3 regions of the Aeromonas sp. R6-2 genome follow, and region 3 is predicted to be linked to each of the others. Evidence: predicted binding sites of a transcription regulator. Region 3 holds the regulator's gene; each other region holds the start of a gene.
What was found. Region 3 encodes MetJ, which represses methionine synthesis genes. Its sites were predicted from a motif close to AGANNTCTAGANNTCT; they were not measured.
Positions count from the first base shown of each region.

Region 1 (10,251 bases), on a different contig from region 3:
CCCCGACAGGGCCGAGCTGGACGCGATTCGGGTGGGGCAGGTGCTCTCCAACCTGCTCAGCAATGCGGTGAAATTTACCGAGCGGGGGAGTATTCGGATCGCGGTGGAGGGGGATGGTGCCCTGCTGCGGGTTACCGTATCCGACAGCGGTATTGGTATTGCCTCCGAGAAGCAGTCGCTCCTCTTTACCCCCTTCGAGCAGGTGGAGTCCGATATTTCCCGCCGTTATGGGGGGACTGGTCTGGGATTGGCTATCTGCCACCAGTTGATCGCGCAGATGGGGGGGGAGTTGACGCTCGTCAGCGCCCCGGGAGAGGGGACCTCGGTGACCTTCACCCTCCCCTTGTCCTCCCCGTGGAGTACGCCACCCTCTCTGCAGGGAAGGCGCTGGTGGGTATTGGGGGAGGCCTCCTGGCATCCTCTGCTGACGCGTCAGGGAGCCATCTTGCAGTTGGTCGATCGGCAGCAACTGGGCTCTCTCGATGACGGCTTCCTGCTGGCCGATGAGGCGGAGCTGGAGGCGGTGCTCGGTGCCCGCGAGTCGGAGCGGTTGCGCAGCCGCATGCAGGGAGGCATCATCCTCTCCCCCCGCGAGGCGGTGCGAAGCCGCCTGGACAAGCAGTGGTGGCGTCTTGGCACCCAGCCTCTCTACCCTGATCTGTTGCTGGAGAGCTGTCAGCAGTTGTTGGCCCCCAGCCGTAGCGATGTCATGGCCAAGCGAGCGCCAGGGCGCCTGGTGGGCCGAGTGCTGGTCGCCGACGATCATCCGATCAATCGCGCCCTGATTGCCCGCCAGCTGGAGACCCTGGGGGTGACGGCCACCGTGGTGGAAGAGGGGGAGCAAGCCCTTGCCGTCTGGCAGAGAGAGCCGTTTGACCTGCTGTTGACCGATTGCCACATGCCGGTGCTCGATGGCTACTCCCTGACCCGGCGCCTGCGTCAGCAAGGGGATGAGCGCCCCATCATAGGGGTGACGGCCGACACCTCGGGAGAGGCGGTGGCCAAGATGGCCTACTCGGGGATGAGTGACAGCCTGTTCAAACCTTACACCCTGGAGACCCTGTGGCAGATGCTCTCCCAATGGTTGCCGACGACGGCAGTGACCGGGCCGACTGTCACAGAGGATCCCCAATATGCTGAATTGGCTGATAATTGGATAAGGTTGTTTGGCGATGTCGCGACGGCGGGCGCCATGGCTCAAGAGTTTATCGCCTCCAATCGCCAGGATGGGCGGGTGATCGAAGAGGCCGTGGAGCACAGGGAGGCCGCTCCCCTCATCGAGGCGGCGCACAGGGTCAAGGGGGCTGCACGGATGGCGGGATATGAGTCGTTGGCCGATGAGGCCGCCAGGCTGGAGAGTGTGGCGCGTCTACGTCAATGGGACAGGGTTGCCCCTCTGGCACAGAGCGTTTGGCAAATGATGCAGCAAATCGAAAACGACATTGGACTATGGCTCGATGAACAATAGACAGCACGATGTGGTGATTCTGGTGGTGGAGGATCATGCCTTCCAGCGCAAGGCGTTGTTGCACCAACTCGGCGGACTGGGGTACAGCCGTTTGCTGGAGGCCGCCGATGGCGAGCAAGCCTTGGCCATCTGTGACAGCCAACCGGTGGATATCCTCTTTTGTGATCTGCGAATGCCCGGTATGGACGGGATGGCCTTGCTCAGGCGCCTCTCCCTGAGCGGTTTTCACGGTGGCATCATCCTCTCCAGTGCGCTCGAGGAGGATGTGGTGGGCGCCGTGCTGCGCATGAGCAGTGCCTACGGTCTGCAGGTGTTGGGGCGGTTGGAAAAACCGGCCAGTCAGGCCCGGATCCGGCAGATGATCGAGAGCTGGAGGCCCCATCCCGTTCGGGGCAAGGAGGCGGGAGCGAGGCAGGAGATAGATCTCGACGATCTGCGCAGGGCCCTGGAATACGGTGAGCTGCTCCCCTGGTATCAGCCCAAAGTCTCCTTCTCCAGCGGGGAGTGGGTCGGCCTCGAGGCGCTGGCGCGCTGGCTCCATCCCGAGCAGGGGCTGATCATGCCCTCCCGCTTTATCCCTCTGGCGGAACACTCGGGGCTTATCGATGAGCTGACCGAGCAGATCATCCGGGCCACCCTCAAGGATGGCCACCTCTGGCAGGAGACGGGGCTCTCTCTCAACCTGTCGATGAACCTCTCGACCACCTCCCTCATCGAGGGGGATCTGTGTGCCATCCTGATCGACCAGTGTCAGCGCTGGAGCATCAACCCCGAGCTGATCACCCTGGAGGTGACCGAGAGCGCCTTCGTCAAGGATCTGGGCCAGTCCCTCGAGGTGCTGACTCGCCTTCGGATGCACGGCTTTGGCCTCTCCATCGACGATTTTGGCACCGGTTACTCCTCCATGCAGCAGCTGGCGTTGCTCCCCTTCACCGAACTCAAGCTGGACCGCTCCTTCGTGGATGGCTGTTATCGGGACCCTTCCCGCCTTGCCATCATTGAGTCGAGCATCGAGCTGGCTCGCAAGCTGGGGCTCAAGTCGGTGGCCGAGGGGGTTGAGGACATAGAGACCTGGCAGCAACTGGCCAGCTTGGGGTGTGATGTCTGCCAGGGCTTCTTCTCCGGGCGCCCCATGCCCAGAGAGAAGCTGCAGGAGTGGCACCGGGAGTGGCAAGAGGTCATCCCCCGCCTGAGTGGTGAATAGGGCGCAGGATGCGCCATAAGGAACAGGGTCGTTCATGAAAATAGTGCATCAACTACTGGCAGGATTTGGTGTTATCAATCTGATGGTGCTGGCGGGCTCGCTGCTTATCTACGGGGAGCAACGCCAGATGCAGGAGGCGCAGCAGCGTCTGCTCGATGAGGCGCTCCCCACCCTGCAACGGGGTGAGGCGAGTCAGAAGGCTTTGGTGGCGACGGTCTCTTCACTGCGTGGTTACCTCATCCTCGGTGCTCAGCCGGAGCAGGCGAAGCGACTGCAACAGGAGTGGCAACAGGCCTGGCAGGACCTCGAGCAGACCGGCGCCAATACCGGGGATATGCGCCCCTTGCAAGAGCAGGTGTGGCAACTGGCCCACAGCGACGAGAACCTGCCGGCCCATACCCTGATGCTGCAAGAGGCCGGCCCCCTGGCCGAGGCGGCCCTCGATCAGTTGCAGTCCCTCGCCAACGAGGAGGTGGCCGCGCCGGCGGGCTCCCTGCCTGGCGACCGCCGCCAGTTTCTGAAATTGGTGGGGGATGCCTATAACAGCCTATCCAATGCCCTCTCCGCCCTGCGCGACTTCCTGATCACCGGCTCACCCGACTACTTGCAGAAGTTTCGTGACTATCAGGCCTTCCACCGGCAACGGGTGACCGAGCTCGACGCCCGCAACGCGGAGATGAGTCAGACCCAGCGGGATCTCTGGCCTCTCTTCAAGGAGATGATGACCCCCTTCGACGAACTGGTGGAGCAGGTGATCTCCCTGCGTCAGGCGCCAGACTGGAACCGGGCCAACCACCTGATGGCGAGTCAGGTTGAGCCGAGGCAGCAGCAGCTGGTGGGCGAGGCGCAGCAGCGGGTGCTCCAGGCCGAAGGCTCGGTGCGCGAGATATCCGAGGCCCTGACCAGAACAGGCGCCACCATCTCGCTGTTGTTGCTGATGGTGACCCTGAGCACCCTGTTGCTGGGTATGAGCATCGCCATCTGGCTGGCACGGCGGGTGGGGTTGGGGATCGATCCGCTGGTTCGCCGGGCCGAGTCGGTGGCTGAGGGGAATCTGCCCCTCTCCCCCCTCGACAGTCGCCACAGAGACGAGTTGGGGCTGCTGACCGCTGCCGTCAACCGCATGACGGGGCAACTCAGAGAGCTGGTCTCGGGCCTGCAGGGACTGGTGGTGCGGGTGGATGAGGCGGGGGGAGATGTGGCCTCCCTCTCTACCTCCCTGCGCCAGCTGCTGGGGGAGTTGATGGCCCAGTCCGAGCAGGTGGCGCAGGCCATGAGCGACATCTCGGGGGCGGCGCGTGGCATTGCCGGCACGGTGGAGCAGACGGCCCGTGAGGCGAGGGCGACCGAGGTCGGGTTGGGTGAGGTGGTACAGAGCCTGGGGTTGATGACCCGGGCCATGGAGGCGGTCTCGGCCATGATCGAGGAGGCCAACGGCGCCATGGGGGCGCTGCGTGGTCAGAGTGAACAGATTGGCCAGGTGACGGGGGTCATTGCCTCCATCGCCGAGCAGACCAACCTGCTTGCCCTCAACGCGGCCATCGAGGCGGCCCGGGCCGGCGATCAGGGGCGTGGTTTTGCGGTGGTGGCCGACGAGGTGCGCCAGCTGGCCCAGCGCACCCAGGGCTCGACCCGGGAGATTGCCGCCAGCGTTCAGCAGATCCAGGAGCAGACCCGCACCACGGCCAAGACGGTGGCCAGAGGAACCGAGTTGGTGGCCGGTGGCGAAGCAGCGGTGCAACAGGCCAGTCAACTGCTCGCCAGAACGGCCGAGCGGGTACGAGCTCTGGCCCAGGGACTGGCCGAGGTCGATACGGCCACCCATCAGCAATCGGATGTGGCGACGTCGGTCGCCGAGCGGTTGGCCGACATGGCGCGCCTCTGTCAGCAGGCAGGAGATCGGGGGGAAGAGGGGAACCGGGTGGTACACCGGCTCGGTGAGAACACCGGCCGGCTGCGTGAGATGCTGGGACGTTTTACGCTGGAGTGAGCCTAGAGACGGCGGAACTCCTGGTTGGCGATGCTGGCAGGGGTTTCGTTGTTGAGCAGATGGATGAGCAGTATGGCCCGTTGATCGCCGTCCGGCTCTTGATAGATGGCCTCTATCCCCTGGAAGGGGCCTGATTCGATCAGTACCTTGTCTCCCGGGCTCGGCAGCTCGGCATACTTGGCCCTCGCCTCGTCGCTGTCATCCTGGCTCATCAGGCTATAGACCAGCTGCTTGGGGATGGGGGTCCACTCCTCACCAAAGCGGATGATGCGGGCGATGCCCCGGGTAGACTTGATGCTCAGAGGGGTCACCACCTCGAGATCCGCATAGATGAAGAGATAGGCGGGAAACATGGGTTCGCGTACCTTGACCCGCTTGCCGCGCTTGATCTTCTCCACCTCGACCATGGGGTAGTAAGACTCGATGCCCTGCATTTTCAGATTGGCCTCGGCGCGCCCCTCTTCCTTGGCTTTGCAGTAGGCCAGATACCATTGATGCATAAGAGTGAAATTGTGCGGCTATTCCTGTCGATATGATAGCGATTGGAAGCAAAAAGGCCACGTTAAACGTGGCCTTGTCGGGTCGTTTGGTGAATTACCAGCCTTTGACCAGTCCACCCTTGAACAGCTCGTCACCCTTCTTGTAGACCTCGTCGGTCTGGAAGGATTGCACGAACTCCTTGACCTTCTGCTCGTCCTTGTTGGACTCGCGGGCCACGATCAGGTTGACGTAGGGGGACTCCTTGTCTTCGACGAAGAGGCCATCACGGTTCGGGGTGAGATCGATTTGGCTGGCGAAGGTGGTGTTGATGATGGCCAGATCCACGTCCTCCAGGGAGCGGGGCAGCTGAGCGGCATCCAGCTCGACGATCTTCAGGTTTTTCGGGTTGGCGACGATGTCGAGTACGGTGGCGTTGAGGTTGCCGTTGTCCTTGAGGGTCAGCAGCCCTTGCTTGGCCAGCAGGATCAGGGAGCGCCCCAGGTTGGTGGGGTCCTTCGGCACTGCAATTTGAGCACCCTCTTTAAGCTCGTCCAGGGACTTGATCTTCTTGGAGTAGCCGGCGATGGGATAGACGAAGGTGTTGCCGACCGGCACCAGCTTGAAGCCGCGATCCTTGACCTGGGCATCCAGGTAGGGTTTGTGCTGGAAGGCGTTGAGATCGATGCTGCCATCGTTCAAGGCCACGTTCGGGGTGACGTAGTCGGAGAAGGTCACCACCTCGACCTGCAGGCCGTACTTCTCCTTGGCCACCCTGGCGGCCGTCTCGACCAGCTCGCTTTCTGGCCCAGCGATGGCGCCGACCTTCAGTACCTTGCTCTCTTCCTTCTGACCGCAGCCGGCCAGTACCAGACCGGCCAGCAGGGCGGCTGCAACAGATATAACTCCTAATTTCATAAAACCTCCTGTTAGAAATCCATGATTAACGATGATCATATTTTTTAACTAGGCGCTCACCCGCGCTCTGAATAGATTGAACCAACACGACCAGAATCATCACTGTGACCCACATAACAACTGCGTCATAGCGATAGTGGCCATAGTTGATAGCAACATCACCCAAGCCACCTCCCCCGATGGTCCCAGCCATGGCGGTGTAATTAACCAAAGTGACTAACGTAATCGTGATGCTATTTAGGATCCCCGGCAGGGCCTCGGGTAACAGTACCTTGGTGATGATCTGCTGCGGTTTGGCCCCCATGGCGCGAGCCGCTTCCACCAAGCCGTCTGGAACCTCCATCAAGGCCCCTTCGACCATGCGTGCAATAAAAGGAACTGCACCTATGGTGAGCGGTACAATTGCAGCGATAGTGCCGATACTGGTGCCGGTGATGGCTCTGGTCATTGGTGTGATAGCAACCAGCAGGATAATAAAAGGCACCGAGCGACCAATATTGACCACCATGGCCAGGATTTGATTGAGTTTTTGGTTTGCTAGGATCTGGCCCGATTTGGTCACATATAGTGCAATTCCGAGTGGCAGACCGAGTAAAGAACCAAACAAGGCCGACGCCAGCACCATGATAAGGGTGTCACCCAGGGCGGAGATCAGCAGATTAACCATGGCTTCGGACATAGCCCAGCACCTCCAGTTGAATATGATGTTCGATAAAGAAGGCCTGGGCCGATTCGCACTGGCCGGCATCCCCAAACAGTTCGGCCAGCATAAAGCCAAACTTGACCCCGCCTGCGTACTCTATGTTGGCGGAGAGGATGCTGATGTCGATACCGAAGCGGCGGCTCACCTCCGAGATGAGGGGGGCATCGACCGTGTTGCCGGTGAAGCCCAGCTTGACCAGAGGGTAACTCCCTTCGATGCGCTCGGGCACCAGCCTGGCTTGATACTCCTCGGGAATGGCCACATGGATGGTGGAGCGGATGAAGTCCCGGGCCAGCTCTGTCTTGGCATGGGTAAAGAACCAGGCCACCTCACCGCGCTCGATGAGCCTGCCGTCGCTGATGATGGCGACCTCGTCACAGATGCGCTTGACCACCTCCATCTCGTGGGTAATGAGCAGTATGGTCAGCCCCAGCTTGGCATTGATCTCTTTAAGCAGTGCCAGGATCGACTGGGTCGTTTGGGGATCGAGGGCTGAGGTGGCCTCGTCACACAGCAGCACCTTGGGGGAGGGGGCCAGGGCCCGGGCGATGGCCACCCGCTGCTTCTGCCCGCCGGAGAGCTCGGCCGGATAGGCCTGGGCGCGGTGCTCCAGTCCCACCAGGGCGAGCAGTTCGGCCACCCGGGCCGCGATGCGGGCCTTGTCCCATCCTGCCAGCTCGAGGGGGAAGGCGACGTTGCCGGCCACGGTACGCGACGAGAGCAGGTTAAAGTGCTGGAAGATCATGCCGATCTGGCGGCGAGCCAGGGTCAGTGCCCCTTCGGGCAGGGCGGTGAGATCGGTGCCGTCGACCACGACCTGGCCCGTGGTGGGACGCTCGAGCAGATTGACGCAACGGATCAGGGTGCTCTTGCCGGCCCCCGAGGCGCCGATGACGCCGACGATCTTGCCCTGTGGCACCTCCAGACTCACCTCGCGCAGGGCATGCACGGCATCGTTGCCGTGACCATATACCTTGCTCAGATCGATCAATTTAATCATGAAATCATCCGTGTCGAGAGCGTCGCAGTACGGGGGACTGGTCGCTGAAAAATTGGGCAGAGGAATGGCGGTCAGACCCTGCCTGAGTAGTGGATGATGCTAAGATGTCTGGATGGCCATGTCAACGAATGTTTTTACGTCTGGACGTCTAAACATCTCTTGCCGATGTTTCCTGGAAACATAAAAAAGACCGCTCCGGAGAGCGGTCAATTGCCACCAAGGCAAAGGGTGGGCCCGCTGGCGCGGGCCGCTCTGTAGTGGTTATTGGGCTGCGGTTTCCTGCAGCTCGCTATTTTGTTCCTTGAGGAAGGTGATCCAGGGAGTGGCACGGCCACTCATGACACCGTTTTGGGCGGCCTGGGAGAAGGCGGCCAGGGCTTCCTTGGGCTTGTCCTGCTCGAACAGGGCGACACCGGAGAGGAAGCGCAGCTCGGCACGCTGCTCACCATTGGCACCGGGTGCCGGCTTGCCAGCCAGGGTCACCAGATCCCCGTAGCGCTTGGCCTGTACCATCATGCGTGCCATCTTGAGCTGCAGCTCGCCGCTCGGCGCCTTGCGGTAAGAGGCCATCAGGGTATCGATGGCGGGGTTGATCTCCTTGGCCTGGTGCCAGAAGTTGGCCAGGGTCTTGAGGTTGGTGGCGCTCTGCTCTATGGCGCCATCCTTCATCCCCTTCTCCATCACGCGGGCAGCCCGATGGGGAATGCCGTTGAAGGCCAGATAGTTGCACAGGCGCAGCAGCTCGGCCGACTCGGTGAGCATACCCAGCTTGTAGGCGCTCTCCAGAGCGGCCAGGGCCTTGGTGTCATTGCCGGCCTGCTGGTTCATGGCCGACAGCTGCATCCAGTACTTCTTCTTCTCCGGGAACATGCCGACCAGGGCGGTGAGCACCTCGGTGGCCTGCTTGTACTGCTTGAGCTCGTAATGGGCACCCATCTTCAACAGATACCAGGACTCGGGGGCCTTGGCGCCGGAGAGGCGAATCGCCTGATCGGCGGCCGGGATGGCCTCCTTGTACTGTTTGAGCTGAACGTGGGCGTTGGCCAGAGTGATGTAGGCGTGAGGCGTGGGCTTCTCATCCTTGCCGAGATTGGCAAACCACTCCTTCATGGTCTTCACCGAGGCCTGGAAGTTGCCTTCCGCCATATAGAGCTGGGCCAGGTTATAGCGTACCTGCTGGGCGACCGGTGCCGGCAGACCGCCGGTGGCGATCGCCGCGGCAAAGTACTTGGTGGCCTGGCCGTACTTTTCTTGCTGCGCCGCCACGAAGCCCAGGGTCTGCAAGATGACGCCCTTGTCGTAGATGCGCTCGCCGGCGCCCGAGAGCGCCTCCTGCAGCTTGGCGTTGGCCTCGCCATATTTCTTCTCGGTGATCAGCTCCTGGGCCTTGTTGACCGCACGGTAGGCGCGATCCGACAGGGCCGGCTGCTCTGCCGCCAAGGGGGCGGTGCTGATAAGCACCGCCAGGGCGACCGGGGCCAGGCCCCACTGTTTCCATCCTTTCATCGCCACTCCTTAGTTGACCGCAAACTCGATCTCTTGCTGCATCCGGCTGGCCTGGGGCTTGCCATCCACCATGGCCGGCTTGAAGGTCCACTTGGCTACGGTTTTCTTGGCTTCCTTGCCAAGGTCGTAGCTGCGCGGATCCTCGCGCACGACGCGAATGTTGTTGACCGTACCGCGCTCGGTAACGGTGAACTCGAGTATCACCTTGCCCGATGCCAGCCCGGCCAGGGCCGCCTTGCGGGGCATCATGGGCTCGAAGGTCGCCAGCGGAATCGCTCCGTTGTTACCACCTATGCCACCGCCGCCGGTACCGGTGCTGTAGGCACCGAGGGCGTTGCCACCACCGATGTTGACCGGCAGATCGAGCTTGGGCATGTCCATGGGCGCGCTCTCCATCTTGGGGCGATCCGTGCTTGCCACTTCCAGCTCGGGAGGGGGCGGCGGACGCTTGGGAGGAGGCGGCTTGGGTAGCTCGCGTTGTTTCTCCTGCAGGGTCTCCTGGGGCTTGATGCGGATGAAGTCGACCATGCTCGGGTCTTCCTTCTCGATCAACTCACCCCTGTGCTGGTTAACCAGCCTGTTCATTCCCCAGAACAGGCCAAACACCACCACAAACGAGACCAGGAGGGATATCAGATATCTCATTGTCGCCTCCTGGCATCAGCCTTCCTTGTTGGCGGCGATGGAGATGTTCTGCACGCCGGCCATGCGGATCTGATCCATGACCTCGACCACGATACCGGAGCGGGACTCGGTATCGGCCTGGATGACCACGGCGCTCTCCGGGTTTTCGGCACGCAGGCGCTCGATGTTGGCGCGCACGGCACCCACTTCGACCTGACGCTTGTCGACCCAGACCTGGCCGTTCTCACGCACGGCGACCATGATGTTGCCCTTCTTCACCGTCTCGGCCGTGTTGGCGCTGGGACGGTTGATCTCGACACCGGCCTCCTTCACGAAGGAGGTGGTGACGATAAAGAAGATG
Region 1 covers NZ_JBFODE010000044.1:12,429-22,679, reverse strand. Annotated here, with positions in the region: gene AB5Y48_RS11565 (transporter substrate-binding domain-containing protein) at 1-1,468, shown strand, start outside; gene AB5Y48_RS11560 (EAL domain-containing protein) at 1,458-2,672, shown strand; gene AB5Y48_RS11555 (methyl-accepting chemotaxis protein) at 2,707-4,662, shown strand; gene rfaH (transcription/translation regulatory transformer protein RfaH) at 4,665-5,162, opposite strand; gene metQ (methionine ABC transporter substrate-binding lipoprotein MetQ) at 5,257-6,057, opposite strand; gene AB5Y48_RS11540 (methionine ABC transporter permease) at 6,083-6,736, opposite strand; gene metN (methionine ABC transporter ATP-binding protein MetN) at 6,717-7,760, opposite strand; gene AB5Y48_RS11530 (lipopolysaccharide assembly protein LapB) at 8,022-9,266, opposite strand; gene AB5Y48_RS11525 (energy transducer TonB) at 9,276-9,911, opposite strand; gene AB5Y48_RS11520 (biopolymer transporter ExbD) at 9,927-10,251, opposite strand, start outside.
Region 1: the regulator MetJ is predicted to act here: its motif matches at 7,903-7,918, upstream of metN (methionine ABC transporter ATP-binding protein MetN).

Region 2 (10,251 bases), on a different contig from region 3:
TTGGCGACTATCCGGAGCAGGTGCGTCGCCTGCTGGCGCGGATTCACAGGGTCAAGGCTCACCTGCTGCTCAAACGCATCATCTGACCCGATTGCCGCTTTTGTAAGCGTTCCAAAGGCCTCCCGTTTTCGGGAGGCCTTTGTTATTATCTGGACGTATTTACAGTACTGTCGGGCATCTGGTTGATGAAATTGGATAAAATCCCGCTGGACAGCCTCAAGGGCGTGGGCGGCAAGATGCAGGAGAAGCTGGAGCGACTGGGACTGGTCACGGTCCAGGATCTCTTGTTCCACCTGCCACATCGTTATGAGGACCGCACCCGGGTGTGGCCCATCGGCGATCTCTTGCCCGGCACCACCTGCGCGGTTGAGGGGGAGATCCAGGACAGCCAGCTGTTGATGGGGCGCAAGCGCATGCTGGTGTGCCGCATCAGCGACGGCAGCGGCAGCATCACCCTGCGCTTTTTCAACTTCACCGCCGCCCAGAAAAACAGCCTCAGCGCCGGGCGCCTGATGCGCTGCTTCGGCGAGATCCGCCCCGGCAAGTTCGGTCTCGAGATCATTCACCCTGAGTACAAGCTGCTCGGGGAGGAGCAGGCCGGCCAGGCCGAAGAGGCTCTCACGCCGGTCTATCCCACCACCGAAGGGCTGCGCCAGCTGACCCTGCGCGGCCTCACCGATCAGGCGCTGGTGCTGCTGGCCGAGCACGGGGTGGAGGAGCTGCTGCCCGCCGGTCTCTACCCGACCCAGATCTCCCTGGCCGAAGCCCTGCGCCTGTTGCACCGGCCGCCGCCGGACGTGGCCCTCGACCAGCTCGAGAGCGGTCGCCACCCGGCCCAGGCCCGACTGGTGATGGAGGAGCTGCTGGCCCACAATCTCTCGGTGCTCAAGGTGCGCGAGCAGGCCCAGACCCAGGCGTCGGTGCCCCTGCCGCCGGCCCCCGAGCTGGTGGGGCGGCTGCTCGCCTCGCTCCCCTTCGCGCCGACCGGTGCCCAGCGCCGGGTGGTGGAGGAGATCAGCCGCGACCTGCAGCGTGGCCACCCCATGATGCGGCTGGTGCAGGGGGATGTGGGCTCGGGCAAGACGCTGGTGGCCGCCATGGCAGCCCTGCAGGCCATTGGCAACGGCTATCAGGTGGGGCTGATGGCCCCCACCGAGCTGCTGGCCGAGCAGCATGCCATCAACTTCGGCCGCTGGCTCGAGCCGCTTGGCATCAAGGTGGGCTGGCTCGCCGGCAAGCAGAAGGGCAAGGCGCGGGAAGAGGCGCTCAATGCCATCGCCGATGGCTCCGCCGCCATGGTGGTGGGCACCCACGCCATCTTCCAGGAGCAGGTCAACTTTCATCGCCTCGGGCTGGTCATCATCGACGAGCAGCACCGTTTCGGGGTGCACCAGCGCCTGGCCTTGCGCGAGAAGGGGGAGCGTGACGGAGTGCACCCGCACCAGCTCATCATGACGGCCACCCCGATCCCGCGCACCCTGGCCATGACCGCTTACGCCGATCTCGACACCTCGGTCATCGACGAGCTGCCCCCCGGGCGTACCCCCATCACCACGGTGGCGGTGCCCGACACCCGCCGCCAGGATGTGATCGAGCGGGTGCGGCTGGCCTGTACCGAGGGCAAGCAGGCCTACTGGGTCTGTACCCTGATCGAGGAGTCCGAGGTGCTCGAGTGTCAGGCCGCCGAAGAGACGGCCGCCGAGCTGCAGCGTCTGCTGCCCGGGCTGCACATCGGCCTAGTGCACGGGCGGATGCGCCCGATCGAGAAGCAGCGGGTGATGGAGGAGTTCAAGGCCGGCATACTGCAACTGCTGGTGGCTACCACCGTCATCGAGGTGGGGGTGGACGTGCCCAACGCCAGCCTGATGATCATCGAAAACCCCGAGCGACTGGGTCTGGCGCAGCTGCACCAGCTGCGCGGACGGGTGGGCCGGGGGGCGGTGGCCTCCCACTGCGTACTGCTCTACCATGCCCCCTTGTCCAAGACAGCCCAGAGCCGGCTCGGGGTACTGCGAGAAACCAACGACGGCTTCGTCATCGCCCAGCGCGATCTGGAGTTGCGCGGCCCTGGCGAGCTGCTCGGTACCCGACAGACCGGGCTGGCCGATCTCAAGATCGCCGATCTGGTGCGCGACCAGCCGCTCATCCCCCAGGTGCAGAAGCTGGCGCGCTACCTGATGGACCAATACCCGTCCCATGTGGACCCGCTGATCCGCCGCTGGCTGGGGTTGCGGGAACACTACTCCACCGTCTGACTCGAGGAGGAAGGCATCGATGAACGCATGGCTCCGTGCCCTCTTGTACACCCTTGCCTTCCTGCTGCTGACTGTCTGGGTCGTGCTGGGTCTGTTCGATGCCGAACGGGCCAAGGCGCCGTTGGCCCGCTGGCTCTCGGCCCAGAGCGGGGTGCCGGTCGCCATCGGCAAGCTGGTTTTTAACCCCTTGCACCCCTACACCCTGCTCGCCGAACAGGTGCAGGTGGGGGAGGCGCTGACCCTGGACAAGCTCTACGTCGAGGTGGAGTCGGTGGACTGGCTGGAGCGTGACGTGCGTCTGGCTCACCTCGATCTGATCCGTCCGAGGATCACCTTGCCGCTGCCTCAGGGGTTGCCGACGCTCCCCATCAACCGCCTCAGCGTGGCAGACGGCCGCATCGACCGTCTCTCACTGAGTGGACCGCTTGGCAAGGTGACCGGCCTCTCGGCGGGGATCCGCGACTGGCAGCTTATCGACCCGGTGCGCCCGCCCCAGGCCAACCTGACCCTCAATATCAACGCCCTCGAGACCCCCTGGCTGGCCCTGTCGCGCCTGACCCTGAGCGGCAAGCTGGAGGGGCAGAAGCTGTCGGTGGACAGGCTGGTGGCCAACGCCTTCGACGGCCTCATCGAGGCTGACATGGTGCTGGACTGGGGTGCGCGCAGCCTGCAGCTGGACCGCTTCAAGGGGAGCGGCATGAACATAGAGCTCGGGGATCTGGAGCGTCTCGAGTTTCCCTTGACCCAGGTCAGCATCAGCCATGGCCAACTCGAGCATGTCAGTCTCAACGCCCTCACCCAGGAGTTGGCACTCAACGACATCAACGTCAGCCTGGGTGGCATTGAGTGGCGCCAGGGGCAGGCGCCGACCGGCTTCGTCCACGGTCGTCTCGGGGAGATTGGCCGCGGCCTGTTCCAGCTCGAGGGGGTCGACACGGATCTTGCCATGTACCCGGATCGCCTCGATGGGGAGTTCAGGGGCAAGGCCTACGATGGCAGCTTCAATCTGGAGGTGAGCGTCGCCCCGGCCCGCTCCGAGTGGACCGTCAAGGATCTGACCCTGAGCGGCATGGAGCTCTCCCTGCCTGCCGGTTGGTGGCAACAATGGCGCTCCTGGCATCCCGCCCGGCTCGATGTGCGGCGCATTGCCCTCGACAAGATGCGGGTGCTCTCGTTTGACGATGCGGTGCCCCTCTCCCTGATGAACTGGCAACTCTTCGTCAACGACCTGCGCCTCAAGGGCGAAGAGGTGACTCCCCTGATCGGTCGGGCGCGCCTCGAGAGCCACTGGGAGGAGCTGGTGTGGAAGGGGCTCTCCAGTCGCAAGGGAGAGCTGTTGCTCGAGCTCACCCCGGAGCAGTGGCAGCTGCGGAACCTCGAGAGCCGGCTGCCTGATGATGGCCACCTCAAGCTGGCCGGTAGCTGGGGATTGCAGCCGGGTCAGCCGGGGTCGCTTACCCTGGCCGGCCGCGGCCTGGATTTGGAGCAGTGGGCCAAGCTGGGGGGCGCTCCGCTGACCCTCTCCGGCAAGGGGGATCTGGACGCCTCTGTGCAGGCGAGCGACAGCCAACGCTGGCGTGAGACGCTGGGGGGGAGCCTGAGTCTCTCTTTAAGCGATCCCTTCTGGGAAGGGGTGAAGCTCGACCCCCTGCTCGATGAGTGGTTTGGCCGAACCGAGGCCCCGGCCCTCGATGCTGCCAGCCTCTGGCAGGGGATGCAGGGGGGCGATACCCCCTTCTATCGCATCGCCCTCAAGGGGGAGGCGAAAGAGGGCAGGGTGAGCCTGAACGGCGGCGCCAGCACCATCACCCACTTGCTGGCCCTGCGCGGCGATCTCGATCTCGCCAACGGCGAGTGGGCGCTCGATCTCGGTGCCCTCAACAGCCAGGGATGCGCCGAGCTGCTGACCGAGTGGCGCGGCCCCCTGGCAGCTCCGACCCTGGCCTGGCGCTTTCCGGCCCGCGAGAGCGAATGTGGCTGGCCAGCGGCGGGGGTTGCCTATCCGGCCCAAGGGCCAGGCGGACGGCTGCACCAGGTCGAGCCGGCCACTCGCTAAGGGGTTATCCCTTCCTGACCGGCTGCACCACGTACTGGCCGATAAACTCGGCAGCCAGCTTGCCACCGCTGTAGAGCTGCACCGAGAGCTGGAAGCGGGCAGCCTCACCGCTGCGCAGGGGCAGCAGGGCGGCGGGCATCCCCTCCCGGGCGACCCTGGCCTCGGGGCTTGCCTTTACCGGCCGGTAGTAGCGAATATTGCCCTCGGCCAGCACCGTATCCCCCACCACTCCCAGCTCCTTGAGTTGCAGCCAGATAAGGCCCCATCCCGCCAGCACACAGAGGCTGTAGATGCTGCCGGCAAACATGGTGTCGTGGACGTTGAGATTGGCCGCCAGATTGGCGCCCAGATGGAGGGTCTGGCCATCATAGTGGTGGATCTGCACCCCCATCTTCTCGCTGATGGGAATGCCGCGGGACCAGCGGGTCGCCAGATCCTGACACCACTCGGGGCGATAGGCGATGGTCTGCAGGGGGGCGAGGGACTTGATCATCTGGCGGTGCGGGATGCGGCCAAAGGTGACCGGCCCTTCCCCCACCTCGAGAAAGCCACACTTGCGGTAGAACTCCACCGCCTCCTGGCGGGCGTTCATCACCAGCCGCTTGACCTTCTCCTCCCGGGCTCGCTGTTCGAGATCTTCGACCATGCGAGCACCCAGCCCCTGGCCCCGGTATTGGGGCAACATGCCCATGAAGCGGATCTGCGCCTCGTCGCCGCCCACGAAGAGACGGCCGACGGCGATGGGATTGCCCGCCTCGTCGAGCATCATGCGATGAATGGCGACGCTGTCGTATTCGTCGCGCTCCGAGCCGAGGGGCAGGTTGAAGGGCTTGCGCAACAGCTCCCAGCGCAGACGGTAATAGGCATCCAGTTCGGTGTCGGTGTGGGGGGTAATCACCCGGTACATGCACCCCTCCTTGGGTTAAAATGGTCTCAAACCATCTTGCCCATTAGCCCCATGAACTTCAATCTGGAAGCGCGCCACCCCGATACCCTGCTCCATCTCGACCACTACAGTGGCCGGCGTCTTGCCGTGCTGGAAGATGCCGACTTTCGCTGGCTGGAGATCGACGATGTGGTCCAGTCAGTCCTCTGCCGGACGACTCCGGAGGCGCTCTGCCTGCCTCATCTGCGGATGGTGCAAGCCTGCCTGCCCGACAAGGCTACCCGCATGCTGGAGCTGGGGTTGGGGGGGGGTGACATGACCCGCCATTTGGCGGCGCGCTGGCCCGGGGCCGAACACCATTGTGTGGAGCTGGATCGGGAGGTGCTTGAGCTCTACCGGCGCTTCTTCCAGGGAGGGGAACAACCCACCCTTCACCACGCCGATGCGCTGGCCTATCTGGAGCGAGAGGAGGCAACCTTTGACCTGATCCTGCTCGACCTGTTCGGCCAGGATGGCAATCCCCCCCTGATGTTTCAGCCTGCTCTCTATCAGGCCCTGGCCCGACGGTTGGGGGGAACCCTGCTGGTCAACCTGTTGCCCCGTACCCGGCTGGAACTGGAGCGGGTGCTGCACCTGTGTGCCGAGCATCTGGGGCAGGCCGAGCTGTGGCCCGTCCCCGGATACCGCAACATCATCCTCAGCCTGGTGTACGACTAGACCTGTAGCCAGAAGGTAACCGGCCCGTCATTGATCAGGGCTACCTTCATGTCGGCGGCGAAACGCCCGGTTTGCGTGGTCAGACCGCCGGCACGGGCCTGCTCCACGAAGTAGTCGTAGAGGCGCTCTGCCTCGGTGGGGTGGGCACCGCCCGAGAAGCTGGGGCGCATCCCTTTCTTGGTGTCGGCGGCCAGGGTGAATTGGGAGACCACCAGCAGGCTGCCACCGGCCTGTTCCACGTTGAGGTTCATCTTCCCCTCTGGGTCGGAGAAGATGCGATAGCCGCGCACCTTGTGCAGCAGGCGATCGGCGTGGGATGGGGTATCCCCCTGCTCGACCCCCAGCAACACCAGCAGGCCTCCGTCGATGGCACCCACCACCTCCCCATCGACGGTGACACTGGCCTCACTCACCCGTTGAATCAATGCAATCACGACGTCACTCCCGAAAGTCAAAGGACCGAGCATAACAGCCCGGCCCCGAACGGTCAGTTCTTGTTGGCGTAGGTGAAGACCTTGCCGATGTCCTCGAGGCGGTAGCTGGTGAGCTGGTAGACGTAGTAGTTGAGCCAGTTGGAGAAGAGCAGGTGGCCGTGGCTGCGCCAGGTGGCCCTGGGCGGGCGAGCCGGATCGTTGTGCGGGTAGTAGTTGACCGGCACCATGGGGTCGAGACCTGCCTCGAGGTCCCTGTGATACTCCTGGTCCAGGGTCAGGGCGTCGTATTCCGGATGACCGGTGACAAACACCTGGCGACAGTCCCGGGTGGCGGCGAGGTAGACCCCGGCCTCCTCAGACTCGGCAAAGATCTGCAAGTCGGTCTGGGCCCGGATAAGGTCACCGTCGAAGGCCGCGTAGCGGGAGTGGGGGGCGACAAACTCGTCGTCGAATCCGCGCAGCAGGGGCTCGTGATCCACCAGACGCTGGTGGTGATAGACCCCGGAGAGCTTCTCGCCACGGGTCTGTTTCTCCATGCCGTAGAGCACCTTGAGGGCCGCCTGTACCGCCCAGCAGAGGAACAGGGTAGAGGTGACGTGTTCATGGGACCAACGGATGATCTCGCCGATCCGCTCCCAATAGACCACGTCCTCAAACTCCACCAGGCCAAGGGGGGCGCCGGTGATGATCATGCCGTCATAGTTGTTGCCACGCACCTGCTCGAAGTCGTGATAGAAGTTCTCCAGGTGGGCTTGCGGGGTGTTACGGGAATCCCTGTCGTCGATACGCAGCAGGTCGACGTGTACCTGCAGCGGGGTATTGGAGAGCATGCGCAGCAGCTGGATCTCGGTCTCGATCTTCTTGGGCATCAGGTTGAGGATCAGCACCCGCAGGGGGCGGATATTCTGGGTGACGGCGCGCGACTCGCTCATCACGAAGATATTCTCTTCCCCCAGCACGGCGGCGGCGGGCAACTGGTCCGGAATCTTGATTGGCATGCTCACTCCCTGCACTACATCAGTAAATATGTCTGGATGTCTAGAAATCTATAATAAAGGGCCTGCGCTGTCATCAACCCTTTGTGTTCGGGATCGGGTTTGTCTAGCATAACCGCCATAAGGGAGGGGTTTCTGATTATGGCGGGTATCAAGATCTCGGTGGACAGACTGCAGGTGGGCAATTTTGTCTCCCTGCCCTTGGGGTGGCGCGAGCACCCCTTCCTCTTCTCCAGCTTCCTTATCAAGGAGCCGGAGCAGATAGAGCTGATCCGCCGCCTCGGACTCAAGCAAGTGGTGATCCTGCCCGACAAGAGCGAAACGCCTCCCAAGCCGCTGCAGGAGGTACAAAACGTCACCCCCTGCGACACCTCGGCGCTCGAGGCTCAGCAGCGCGCCATGCAGGAGGAGAAGGAGCGACGCATCGCCCAGTTGCAGAAGTACCGCCGCGAGCTGCAGCAGTGCGAGAAGCAGTTTCAACAGTCCCTGGCCCAGGTGCGCGGGGTGATGAACAAGATCCAGAGCCGCCCCCTCAACGCCATCGCCGACGCCCATGAGCTGGTGGGCGCCATGACCAAGCAGCTGATGTCGGTCGACGAGATGGTGTTGCACCTGGTGTCGGGTGGTGAAGACGAGAACAACCTCTACTTCCACTCCCTCAACGTCTGCGTGCTCAGCATGTTGCTGGCCAAGGAGTGCGGCATGGGGGCCAACGAGATCACTCTGGTCGGCCTCGGCGCCCTGTTCCACGACATCGGCAAGCTGAAGATCCCGAGCCATATTCTGCGCAAGACCGAACCCCTGACCCAGCCGGAGCAAAACCTGATGGCCCAGCACCCGCGCTATGGGCTGGATCTGCTCTCCCTGGCCAAGGATTTTCCCGATGCGGCCAAGGGTATCGTGCTGCGTCACCATGAGCGGCTCGATGGTTCCGGTTATCCAGAGGGGCTCAAGGGGGGGCAAATCGATGCCCTCTCCCAGCTGGTTGGGCTGGTCAACGAATACGACGATCTCTGCCACAACAGGGGCAAGGTGCCCTACTCGGCCCTGAGCGGCCTCTACAAACAGAAAGGGGTTCAGTATAACGAGCAGTACCTCACCCGCATGGTGCGTCTGCTCGGCCTCTACCCCCCCGGCAGTGTGGTGCAGCTTTCCGACGGGCGGGTGGGCTTGGTGATGTCCATCAATGCCTCGCGCCTGCTCTACCCCTCGGTGCTCATCTATGATGCGACCGTGCCCCGGCACGAGGCGGCCATCATCGATCTGGAGCACGTCGGCCTCTCCATCGCCAAGGTAATTTCGCCCAGGCGCCTGCCCCCGGCCATCTTCGAATACCTCAACCCACGTACCCGCATCAGCTATTACTTCGAGCACAACTCGAACTGAGGAGTCTATGCACATTGAACTGGTGAGCACCGGCGACGAGATCGTCACCGGCCTGGTGGTCGACACCAACGCGGCCTGGCTGTCGGCCCTCCTGCTGGAGCGGGGGTGGCAGGTGCGGCGCCGTCATACGGTGGGGGATGATCTGGCCGAGATAGGCTGTGTACTGGCCGAGGCTGCGGCCCGCAGCGATCTGGTGATCGTCTGTGGCGGCCTGGGACCCACTTCGGACGATCTTACCGCCGAGGCGGCTGCCATGGCGTTCAACGCTCCCCTCGAGCAGCACGACGACTGGCTCGACATCATCCGAGAGCGCTATGCCAGCCGGGGCCGCAGCATGCCGCAGAGTAACGTCAAGCAGGCCTCTCTCCCCCGTGGCAGCCGCCTCATCCCCAATCCGGTGGGGACCGCCTGTGGCTTCATGCTCCAGTTGGGACGTTGTCGCCTCTACTTCACACCGGGCGTGCCGTTTGAGTTCAAGCAAATGGTCGAGAAGCAGATCCTGCCCGAGCTGGTGGCTGCCCGGGAGACGAGCCTGCGCCGCTTCCATACCTTCGGGGTGGCCGAGTCGGCACTGGGGGATGTGCTCGATGGCCTCGTCTGGCCGCAAGGGGTGACCCTGGGGTATCGCTCCAGCATGCCCATCATAGAGCTCAAGCTGATAGGACGCGGGGTGGATGAGGTGGCGATGGTTCAGGCCGAAGCCCAGCTGCTGGCGGTGATCTCCCCCTGGTTGGTGGGAGAGGGGGATGAGGAGCCCTGGGTACAGATTCTGGCGGCCCTGGCGGGTACACCTCTTCATCTGCTGGAGGGGGCCAGCACAGGGATGCTGCAGCGGCTCTGCCGCGACTATCCGCAGTTGCACGCCCGCTTCGAGGCCGGATTGCCGAGCGATCCGGCCGATTTACCCCGTCTGCCCGGCACGCTGTCGCTGTTGGTGGGGGGGGAGGATGAGCAGGGGGTTGCCCTCTGTCTGCAGGAGGGGGAGCGCCGCTTCGAGCAGGTGATCCGGGTGCCGCATCCGGATCGGGAGAGCCGGGAGCGCATCATCGCCTTCTGTGCCCTCGACATGTTGCGCCGTCATCTGGCCGGCGAGTCGCCCTTCGGCGACTATCAGACGCTGGTTCGTCACTCGATGCGAGTGGCGTAAAAAAGAACGGGAGGCCTTGGGCCTCCCGCTTGCTTTCCCGTGCAGGGGATCAGTGCAGACCTGCCACGTATTGGGAGAGGACCTTGATGTCATCGTCGGTCAGCTTCTTGGCCACATCGCGCATCATGCCGTTGGGGTCATTGTCGCGGGTGCCGGCGCGGAAGGCTTCCAGCTGGGCCTTGATATAGGCCGGATGCTGGCCGGTCAGGTTGGGGTACTTGGCCTGCTCGAGACCCTCGCCACGGGGGCCGTGGCAGGCGATGCAGGCGGCCAGGCCGCGGGACATGTCACCGCCCATGTAGAGGGCGCGACCCTGTACCACCACCTCGTCGGGGACCGGCACCGGGGTGCGCTCCTGGCTGCCGAAGTAGGCGG
Region 2 covers NZ_JBFODE010000007.1:13,492-23,742, forward strand. Annotated here, with positions in the region: gene pssA (CDP-diacylglycerol--serine O-phosphatidyltransferase) at 1-86, shown strand, start outside; gene recG (ATP-dependent DNA helicase RecG) at 186-2,255, shown strand; gene AB5Y48_RS01595 (AsmA-like C-terminal region-containing protein) at 2,275-4,311, shown strand; gene AB5Y48_RS01600 (bifunctional GNAT family N-acetyltransferase/hotdog fold thioesterase) at 4,316-5,218, opposite strand; gene AB5Y48_RS01605 (spermidine synthase) at 5,270-5,914, shown strand; gene dtd (D-aminoacyl-tRNA deacylase) at 5,911-6,348, opposite strand; gene metA (homoserine O-succinyltransferase) at 6,402-7,346, opposite strand; gene AB5Y48_RS01620 (HD-GYP domain-containing protein) at 7,485-8,729, shown strand; gene AB5Y48_RS01625 (molybdopterin-binding protein) at 8,737-9,876, shown strand; gene AB5Y48_RS01630 (cytochrome c) at 9,926-10,251, opposite strand, start outside.
Region 2: the regulator MetJ is predicted to act here: its motif matches at 7,381-7,396, upstream of metA (homoserine O-succinyltransferase).

Region 3 (10,251 bases):
AATCCGGCCACCGACAGGGTCGGCAACGCCCGATCCCATCACACCCCACCATGAGAAAGGGCGCCTGACGGCGCCCCTCTTGCCCTTACAGGGCGGCACAGATCTGCCAGAGATCGTACTGGATGGCCGCCGCCGTCACCTCCCGTCCCGAGCCGGGGCCCTGAATGACCAGGGGGTTGGTTCGGTAACTGTCGCTCTCGATGGCAAACACGTTGTCACAGGGCAACAGGTTGGCAAAGGGGTGATGGGGCTCAAGGCTCTCTAGACCCACCCTCGCCTTGCCGCTACGCTCCCAGCGAGCCACATAACGCAGCACCTTGCCGAGGCGCCTGGCGCTCTCGAAGGCGGAGAGAATGGGGCCGTCGAGCTCCTGCAGACGATCCATAAACTGCTCCGGACTGACCTTGCGCAGGGGAACGGGGACCAGGTTTTCCAGCTCGATGTCGTTGGAATCGAGCTCATAACCCGCCTCCCGGGCCAGGATCAGCAGCTTGCGACGCACATCCTGACCGGAGAGATCCTCACGCGGGTCCGGCTCGGTCAGGCCATGCTGCCACGCCTCCTCCACCAACTCGGAGAAGGGACGGCTACCGTCATACTGCTGGAACAGCCAGGAGAGGGTGCCCGAGAAGATGCCGGCGACGCCGTGGATGCGGTCGCCGCTCTGACGCAGCATCTGGATGCTCGACTGTACCGGCAGGCCGGCCCCCACGGTGGCGTTGTAGCGCCACTGCACCTGATGATCACGGCAGCTCTGCTTGACCCGCAGGTAGAACTCGCTCTCGGCGGCACCGGCAAACTTGTTGGCGGCGATGAGGTGAATGCCGAGCTGGGCCAGCTCCGGGTAATAGCGGCTCACCGTCTCGCTGGCGGTGAGATCGAGGGCGATCAGGGCGTCGAAGCTGTGCTGCTCGAGCTGGCCGAGCAGCTCGGGCCAGATCAGCGGCGACGGGTGACTGGCTTCCTGTACCCGCAGGGGATCGATCCCCTCCTCGTCCAGCCAGCCCCCTTCCGAGCCGTAGACCCCGTACAGGGTCAGTGCCAGGTTGAGCTCCTGCTCCAGGCGTTGACGCTCGCGGGCATAGAGGCTCAGCCACTGGCCGCCGATGTTGCCCTTGCCAAACACCACCAACCCGACCCGGGTCGGACGGCTGAACAGGGCACCGTGCAGGGCGATAAGCAGCGGCTCCAGCACCACCTGGCGCAATACGGCCACCAGGCTCAGGCCATCTTTCGCCGCCTGCACAAACTCGACCGGCTGATCCGCGGTGAGCTGATAGAAGCGGTGGCACTGCTCGGCATTATCGGTCACGCCGGCGCCCACCAGGGCGACCAGACTATACCCCTCCTTCTGGATGAGCCCGGTGAAGCCGCCCTCCAGCTGGTAGTCACGCAGCAGATCATAGGCGCCGGTGGCCACCTCCAGGGTGTAGGCCAGGCGCAGCATGCGGCGATCCGGCTGGCGTTGGGCCGTCAGTGGCTGAATGCGGTGACGGGCCAGGTAGGCCTCGATGGCGGCGGCAGCGCGCTCAAATTCCCCTTCAGGCAACACCTTGAGTTCGATCAGGGCGATCTGGTCGACCGAGGAGACGATGCGGGCGCCACCGGAGCGCGGTGCCCGACGCAAGATATGGGTGCACCCCTCGTCGGGGTTGTAGCTGCAGCGCAGGGTGAGGCGCTGACGGCTCTCGGCCACCGGCTGCAGGGTGCGCGAATGGAGTACGGAGGAGCCCAGACGCGCCAGCTCGTTGGCCTCTGCCAGACTGAGACGCTCCAGCAGGCGAGCCTCCTTCACCCGGCGCGGATCGGCGCTGTAGACACCGGCCACATCGCTCCAGATGGTGGTGGACTCGCCATCCGCCAGGGCTGCCAGCAGGCTGGCGCTGTAGTCGGAGCCGTTACGGCCGAGCAGCAGGGAGCGCCCCTCCAGGTCGGCGGCGATGAAGCCGGTCACCACGATGCGGCCATCGTGCTCGGCCAGGCGAGCCTTGAGCAACTCGCTGGAGAGGGCGTGATCGACCCGGATAAGGGGGCCATCTTCGGCCCGCAGGAAGCTGCGTGCATCGAGCCAGCGCGTCTTGTTGCCGCGCTGGGTCAGCAGGGCGGCCAGCAGGCGGGCCGACCACACCTCACCAAACGCCAGCAGGCCGTTGCGATCGAAGCGATCGAACTGGCGCTCCAGAGTGCGGGCGATGGCGCGAAAGTCCTCGGCCAGCTGGGCGCCGAGCTCCACCTGCAACTCCCCCTCCAACAGACCATCGATCAGGCTCTGCTGATAGGCGTGCAGGGCGGTGTGCGCCTCACCGGCCGCCTCGTCCCCCGCCTCGGCCAGCTCCACCAGCTGGATCAGGCGGTTGGTGGTCTTGCCGGCGGCGGAGACCACCACCAGTTCATTGCCGCCGCACTGCTGCTCAACGATGGCGGCGACCCGACGGTAACAGACCGGATCGGCCAGGCTGCTGCCGCCAAACTTGTGAACATGACGACGCTTCACACCCGCCTCTGCTGCCACCGCACTCTCTCCATTTAATACTGTCATTTATGCTTCTACCCTTGTTGCGATCGCCAGCGCCTGAGCCAGATCGGCCACCAGGTCCGGACCGTGCTCGATCCCCACCGACAGCCGCAGGAGCTGTCCGCTGATGCCGGCCCTGAGTTGGGCCTCCGGTGTCATGGCCCTGTGGGTCATGCTGGCCGGATGGGCGATAAGGCTCTCCACCCCGCCCAGGGACTCGGCCACCGAGAAACAACGCAGCGCCCCCAGGAAGGCACGGATCCCCGCCTCGTCGAGACTGAGCTCGAAACTTACCATGGCCCCGAATCCCGCTTGTTGACGGCGCGCAATCTCGTGCCCGGGATGGCTCGGCAGGGAGGGATGATAGATCCGCTTGACCACGGATTGCGACAGCAAGAAGTCAAGGATCTGGCGGGCATTCTCCTCGTGGGCGCGCAGGCGGGCCCCCAGGGTACGCAAGCCACGCAGGGTGAGGTAGGAGTCAAACGCACCGCCGGTGACCCCCAGGCAGTTGGCCCACCAGGTGAGGCGCTCGGCCAGCTCACCATCGGCGGCCACCACGGCACCGCCGACCACATCCGAGTGGCCGTTGATGTACTTGGTGGTGGAGTGCACCACCAGATCGGCCCCCAGCGCCAGCGGCTGCTGCCAGAAGGGAGTGAGGAAGGTGTTGTCCACCGCCACCAGGGCTCCGGCCTCATGGGCTGCGTCGCAGATGGCGGCCACATCCACGACCCGCAGCAGCGGGTTGGAGGGGGTCTCGACCCACACCAGCTTGGGCCCCTCGGCCAGGGCGGTGGCCAGGGCCTCCGGGTCACCCTGATCGACAAACTTGACCCGATAACACCCCTTGGCCGCCAGATGCTCAAACAGGCGCCAGGTGCCGCCATAACAGTCGTGGGGGGCGATCAGCAGATCCCCGGCCGCCAGCAAGGTGGTGCTCACCAGGTGGACTGCCCCCATACCGGTTGAGGTAACGATGGCGCCACTTCCCCCTTCCAGGGCGGCCAGGGCCTCGGCCAGGTGGCTGCGGGTCGGGTTACCGGAGCGGGCATAGTCATATTGACGGGGCTCGCCAAAGTCGGCGAAGGTGTAGTTGCTGGAGAGGTAGATGGGCGGCACCACGGCCCCGTGCTGGGTGTCGCTCTCGATGCCGATCCTGACGGCCCGGGTTCCCTTGTCACTCATCTGCTCTCTCCTCTGCTCCGTGGGTTGGAGACCACACTAAACCAGACAAACAAAGCCGTCAATATGTCTGGACGTCTAAATGGCTTTGCCGTTGGATTGCCAATGCTATCCATAGGGGTTAAAATTCGCGGTCACGGCCAAATCGAGAACAGGTGAATCATGGGTACAGAGTGGAACGGCGACTACGTCAGCCCCTATGCAGAGCACGGCAAGAAGAGCGAGCTGGTGAAGAAGATCACCGTCTCCATTCCGCTCAAGGTGCTCAAGGTGCTGACCGACGAGCGCACCCGCCGTCAGGTCAACAACCTGCGCCACGCCACCAACAGCGAGTTGCTCTGTGAAGCCTTCCTTCATGCGTTCACCGGCCAGCCCCTGCCGAGCGACGACGACCTGCGCAAGGACAAGCCGGACCATATCCCGGCCGAAGCCCTCGCCATCATGCAGGCGCTGGGCAAAGAGATCGAAGAGTTCGACAACGACTGACGTTTCACTGATAGCAAAGAGGCGACCCCGGGGTCGCCTCTTTCTATTTGTGGCTCGCTTAACGGAGCAGGCTGAACAACAGCGCCGAGACGGAGAGGGCCCCGGTCAACAGGATAAAGCCGTTGGCTATCCGGTTCTCCTTCAGATGGGCCATGGCCGGTACCTTGTAGATGGCGATGACCGGCATGATGAAGAGGATCATGGCGATCACCGGGCCGGAGAGCACCTCCATCAGGCCGAGGATGCTGGGGTTGACCACGGCCGCCCCCCAGATGGCGAAGAACATGAAAGCGATCCCCACCTTGTCGGCCCGCTCGCTGGAGAGCCCCTGCCTGGCCAGCAGATTCTGCAGGCTGGCACGAGCACCCAGGAAGTGGCCGAGGAAGGAGGAGGTGATGGCGATAAAGGCGATCACCGGCCCCAGGGTCACGATCACCGGATTATCGGTGACGTTGGCCAGATAGGAGAGCACCGAGACATTTTGCGCCTTGGCGGCGGCTAGCTGCTCCGGTGACAGGGCCAGCACGCAGGAGAAGACGAAGAAGAGCACGAAGCTGACCAGCATCAGACTGGTGCGCAGCAGGATCTGGCGACTCTTCTCCCCGGCACCATCACCGTAGTGACGCTGCTGCACGTTGGCAAACCCGGAGAGGGCCGCCGCGTGGCTGAAGGCAAACACGGTCACCGGCAGGGCCAGCCAGACCGTCTTGGCAAAGTCGAACCCCTGCAGTTCACTCCCCGCAGGCCAGCGCCACTCGGGCATCAGGTAGAAGGAGAGGGCCGCCAGGATCGCCGCCAGCGGGTAGACCATAAAGGCAAAAGCCCGCAACATCGCCTTCTCCCCGGCCAGCATTACGGCCACCATGAGGAATACCAGCAGACCGGAGAGCATCACCCGTGGCGGCATCGCCATCCCCAGCTGGTTGACCATGAAGCTCTCGACCGTATTGGTCAGCCCTACCCCGTAGATAAGCAGGATCGGAAAGATGGAGAGGAAGTAGAGCACCGAGATGAGACGCCCGCTGACGGCTCCGAAGTGCTCCTCGGCCACCTCGGTGAAATCGGCACCGGGACGGGAGGAGGAGAGCACGAAGCGGGTCAATCCCAGGTGAGCCAGATAGGTCATGGGACCGGCCAGCACGGCCACCAGCAGCAGGGGCCAGATCCCCCCCAGACCCAGATTGATGGGCAGAAACAGGATGCCGGCGCCAACGGCGGTGCCAAACAGGCTGATGACCCACTGGGTGTCGTGCCGCTGCCAGCGGCTCAGGCTCTCGGCCCTGGGAGTAACCGGGGAAGAAACGGAGATATCCATGATAAAACCACAATTAACGCTATTTTGAACTGGGCGGATTGTGGGCTATCGACATTTAATTCTCAAAAAAGGGAGGTAACAGATCCCGCTATGGTTTCACCTCAGAGCCAGTGCAGCATGCAGGGTTAGCAAGAAACCCTGAACCATCGCTCTAAAAAACAGGAAAAACACAGAGCAATAATTCAAAATTTCACATCAAATCAAATTTTTATTTCACAAAAAACTCAATGACCGGATAAAGCTCTCAAATGCAACCCTGGCATGAGTCGCCCATCCATTTTTAACTCATTGAATAAAAAAGTGATTTTGCCATGAAAAAGGGCGGCCATCGGGCCGCCCACAGGGGTTAAACACGGCGTCGCCGCTGCAGCCAGACCACCAGGGCAAACAGCATGAAGCCGGGGATCCACATAAACTCCTTGCGGATACGATCGGTGGGCGCCTTGACGCTCAGGATCTGCTGGTCGAACTCCAGCCCCAGATCGGCGGCGGTACTGCCGAAGGTGACGCTGTCGATCAGGGTCTTGCCCTCCTGCTCATAGAGCATCAGCCCCAGCTTCTCCAAACGCGCCTCGCCACTGGCCCCGTCGGGAACCGGTAACAACACGGTGAAACGACGGATCTTGCCCACCGCATCGGGTCCCTCCAGACGCAGGCGCAGGGTGCTGTCAGCCTCGACCTGGCCCAGGGTCTGCACCAGTTGGGCCGGCGGGGTCTCCACATAGGGGTCGTGCACCATATCCATCCAGAAGCCGGGACGGAACAGGGTGAAGGCCACCAGCAGCAGCAGCAGGCTCTCATACCAGCGACTCTTCACCAGGAAGTAGCCCTGGGTCCCGGCGGCAAAGATCAGCATGGCGAAGGTGGCCACGATGAAGATGAGCACGCCGTGGGCGAAGTCCACGTTGATGAGCAGCAGATCGGTGTTGAAGATAAACAGGAACGGCAGCGCCGCGGTACGCAGGCTGTAGTAGAAGGCGGTGATCCCGGTCTTGATGGGGTCGCCCTTGGAGACGGCGGCCGCGGCGAACGAGGCCAGCCCCACCGGCGGGGTCACGTCCGCCATGATGCCGAAGTAGAAGACGAACAGGTGCACGGCGATGAGCGGCACGATCAGGCCGTTCTGCTGCCCCAGCGCCACCACCACGGGTGCCAGCAGGCTGGAGACCACGATGTAGTTGGCGGTGGTGGGCAGCCCCATCCCGAGGATGAGACTCAGCAGGGCGGTCAGCATCAGCATCAGCAGCAGGTTGCCCATAGAGAGGAACTCCACCAGATCCGCCAGCACCAGACCGACGCCGGTCTGGGAGACGGCCCCCACTATGATACCGGCGGTGGCGGTAGCGATACCGATGCCGATCATGTTGCGGGCACCGGCAATCAGCCCCTCGCGCAGGTCCACCACCCCGTCCATCAGGCTGCCGTAGTCGTGCTGGCCATCGGTGCGCAGCCAGTTCAGCAGCGGGCGCTGGGTCAGCAGGATCACCACCAGCATGATGGTGCCCCAGAAGGCCGACAGGCCCGGGGAGAGGCGCTCGACCATCAGGCACCACACCAGTACCACCACCGGCAGCAGGAAGTGGAGACCGGAGAGCAGCACAGCACGGGTATCGGGCAGATCATCCAGAGGCTGTTCCGGGTCTTCCGGCGGCAGCGGGGCATTGCTGGCGGCGATCTTGAGCAGGCCCAGATAGACCAGCACCAGCAGGGCGCCCACCACCGGCAGGGCATACTCACCCAGCGCCGGCTTGAGCCAACCCAGACCGTAGTAGACCGCCATGGAGAGACCGCTGATCAGCGCCGCACCGAAGGCAAAGCCGGTCAGGCGCTGCAGCCAGGTGCGCGGATGACGGCTGCCGATGGGCTGCATGCCGAGTTTCAGTGCCTCGAGGTGCACGATATAGAGCAGGGCGATATAGGAGATGGCCGCCGGCAGGAAGGCGTGCTTGATGATATCCACGTAGGGAATGCCGACGTACTCCACCATCAGGAAGGCCGCCGCCCCCATCACGGGGGGCATGATCTGGCCGTTGACCGAGGAGGCGACCTCCACAGCACCGGCCTTCTCCTTGGAGAAACCGACCCGTTTCATCATGGGGATGGTGAAGGTACCCGTGGTCACCACGTTGGCAATCGACGATCCGGAGATGACCCCGGTCAGGGCCGAGGCCACCACGGCCGCCTTGGCCGGGCCGCCACGCAGGTGGCCGAGCAGGCTGAAGGCGAGCTGGATAAAGTAGTGGCCGGCACCGGCCCGCTCCAGCAGAGCACCAAACAGCACGAACAAAAAGACGAAACTGGTAGAGACCCCGAGGGCGATGCCAAACACCCCTTCGGTGGTGATCCACTGGTGATTGGCGAGGGCATGCAGGCTCACTCCCCGGTGTGCCAGCAGGGAGGGCATCCAGGGGCCGGCCAGGCTGTAGCCGAGGAAGACGATGGCGATCACCGCCAGGGCCGGGCCCAGGGCACGGCGGGCCGCCTCCAGCAGCAGCGGAATGCCGACACAGGCGACCATGAAGTCGAGATCGGTCAGGTTGCCCGGGCGCAGGGCCAGCTGGTCATAGGCGAGGAAGAGATAACCGGCCACCAGGGCGCCGATCAGCCCCAGCCCGAGATCCGGCAGGGGGACCCGATCCCGCGGGGAGCGCCGGCCAAAGGGGAAGACCAGGTAGGCGAGCAGGATGGCGAAGGCCAGATGGATGGAGCGTGATTCGGTGTCATTAAGGACCCCAACACCCAGCATAAAGGGGAGCGGTGAGGCGATCCAAAGCTGGAACAGGGACCAGACCAGCGCCAGGCCGGCGATGACCCAGCTCATGGAGCCGACCGGCAGGCGGGCCCCCACGTCCTGGGCAATCAGCTCCTCGGCGGAGAGCGCGTCATGTTGTTGTGCTTGTTGCATAGGCTGACTCTGTTGGTACTACTATGAGCAGGCTCGCCCCCAGGAGGGGGCGAGCCAAAGGGTGGAACCAAGGGGTGGTGGATTACATCCAGCCACGCTCCTTGTAGTAACGCACCGCACCCTCATGCAGGGGAGCGGAGAGGCCCACCTTGATCATGTCGGTCTCTTTCAGATCGGCGAAGGCCGGATGCAGACGCTTGAAGCGAGCCAGGTTGTCAAACACCGACTTGGTCAGCTGATAGACCACTTCCGGATCCGTCTTGGCGCTCACAGAGAGCACCGCCTTGCCACCGATGGAGGGAGTCGGGTTCGGGCTGCCCTTGTAGAGACCACCCGGGATCTCGGCCTTGCTGTAGTAGCTCCTCTCGGCCAGCAGCTTGTCGATCTCGGGGCCGGTCACCGGCACCAGCACGGCGTCGGTGGTGGTAGAGGCCTCCTGAATGGCACCGTTGGGATGACCGACGAAGTAGCTCATGGCATCGATGTTGTTGTCACCCAGGGCGGAGGCCTGCTCGGCAGGTTTCAGCTCGGAGACCAGGCTGAAGACCCCCTTGTCCCAGCCCTTCACCGCCATGATCTCTTCGAAGGTATCGCGCTGGCCGGAACCCGGGTTACCGATGTTGACACGCTTGCCCTTCAGATCGTCAAAACCGGCGATCTTGGCATCCTTGCGCGCCAGAATGGTGAACACCTCGCTCTGCAGGGAGAAGACGGCACGGATATCCTCCATGGCCCCTTCTGCCTTGAACGGCTCCAGACCCTTCATGGCCTTATACTGGTGATCCGACTGCATGATGCCAAAGTTGAACTCACCGCTGCGAATACCGTTGACGTTGGCGACACCACCACCACTGGCCGGAGCGTTGCACTTGATCTCGTGGGTCTTGGTGCCCTGGTTCAGGAAGCGGCAGATAGACTGGCCAGCCACGTAGTAGACGCCGGTCTGGCCACCGGTACCTATGGTCACGAAACGCTCGGCAGCCTGGGCCTGGGTGCCCGGCAGCAGGCCAAACAGGGCGGCAGAAACGGCGCAGGCCAAGGTTAATCCCTTCATGTGTACATCCTTTTGTTATGGTCTGGGGGGCTCGCCTCATCGTGAAGCGATAGGAATGGATCAGGTGGCGGACACCTGCAAGGGGACGGGACGTAGACGACCTACGGCAAAAGGTGACGACATCCTGTCACAACAATACAACATTCCAAAAATAACCCGATATCCTGGGTCTGATGCAAATATTAATCTGCAAACAGCCGAATATTTATCGAAAAATTTGAAGGTGATCAACCTAACTCTCTCTTCCCTTGTGACCCCGCTCTCGGCACGGGATCGCGATCTATGTCCCCCTTGAATCCGGATAACAGAAGAGGGGGCCGCAGCCCCCTCCCATCGTTGCTCTGGCAACCGCCCTGTCAGCCCACCGGAGTCAGAGTGATGGTGACCCGGCGATTCTGCGCCTTGCCTTCGGCCGTGCTGTTGGTCGCCACCGGCTGGTCCGGGCCCACCCCTGTGGTGGCGATGCGCGAACCGCTCACGCCGCTGGCGATCAGCTGGTTGGCGACCGCGTCGGCACGCTGTTGGGAGAGGCGCATGTTCAGATCCCGCGAGCCGGTGCTGTCGGTGTGACCGACCACGTTGAGGCGGGTTTTGTCGAACTCGGTTACCACCATAGCCACCCCGGAGAGGGTGTTGGCGCCGGCGGCCTTCAGTTGGGCGCTGGCGCTGTCGAAGGTGACGTTGTTGGGCATGTTGAGGATCAGCTGATCGCCGCTACGGGTCACGCTGACGCCGGTGCCCCTGAGCTTGTCGCGCAGCTTGGCCTCCTGCACGTCCATGTAGTAGCCGAT
Region 3 covers NZ_JBFODE010000065.1:161,762-172,012, forward strand. Annotated here, with positions in the region: gene AB5Y48_RS18245 (hypothetical protein) at 1-54, shown strand, start outside; gene AB5Y48_RS18250 (bifunctional aspartate kinase/homoserine dehydrogenase II) at 86-2,539, opposite strand; gene metB (cystathionine gamma-synthase) at 2,540-3,703, opposite strand; gene metJ (met regulon transcriptional regulator MetJ) at 3,863-4,186, shown strand; gene AB5Y48_RS18265 (aromatic amino acid transport family protein) at 4,245-5,501, opposite strand; gene AB5Y48_RS18270 (TRAP transporter permease) at 5,848-8,406, opposite strand; gene AB5Y48_RS18275 (TAXI family TRAP transporter solute-binding subunit) at 8,489-9,460, opposite strand; gene AB5Y48_RS18280 (OmpA family lipoprotein) at 9,817-10,251, opposite strand, start outside.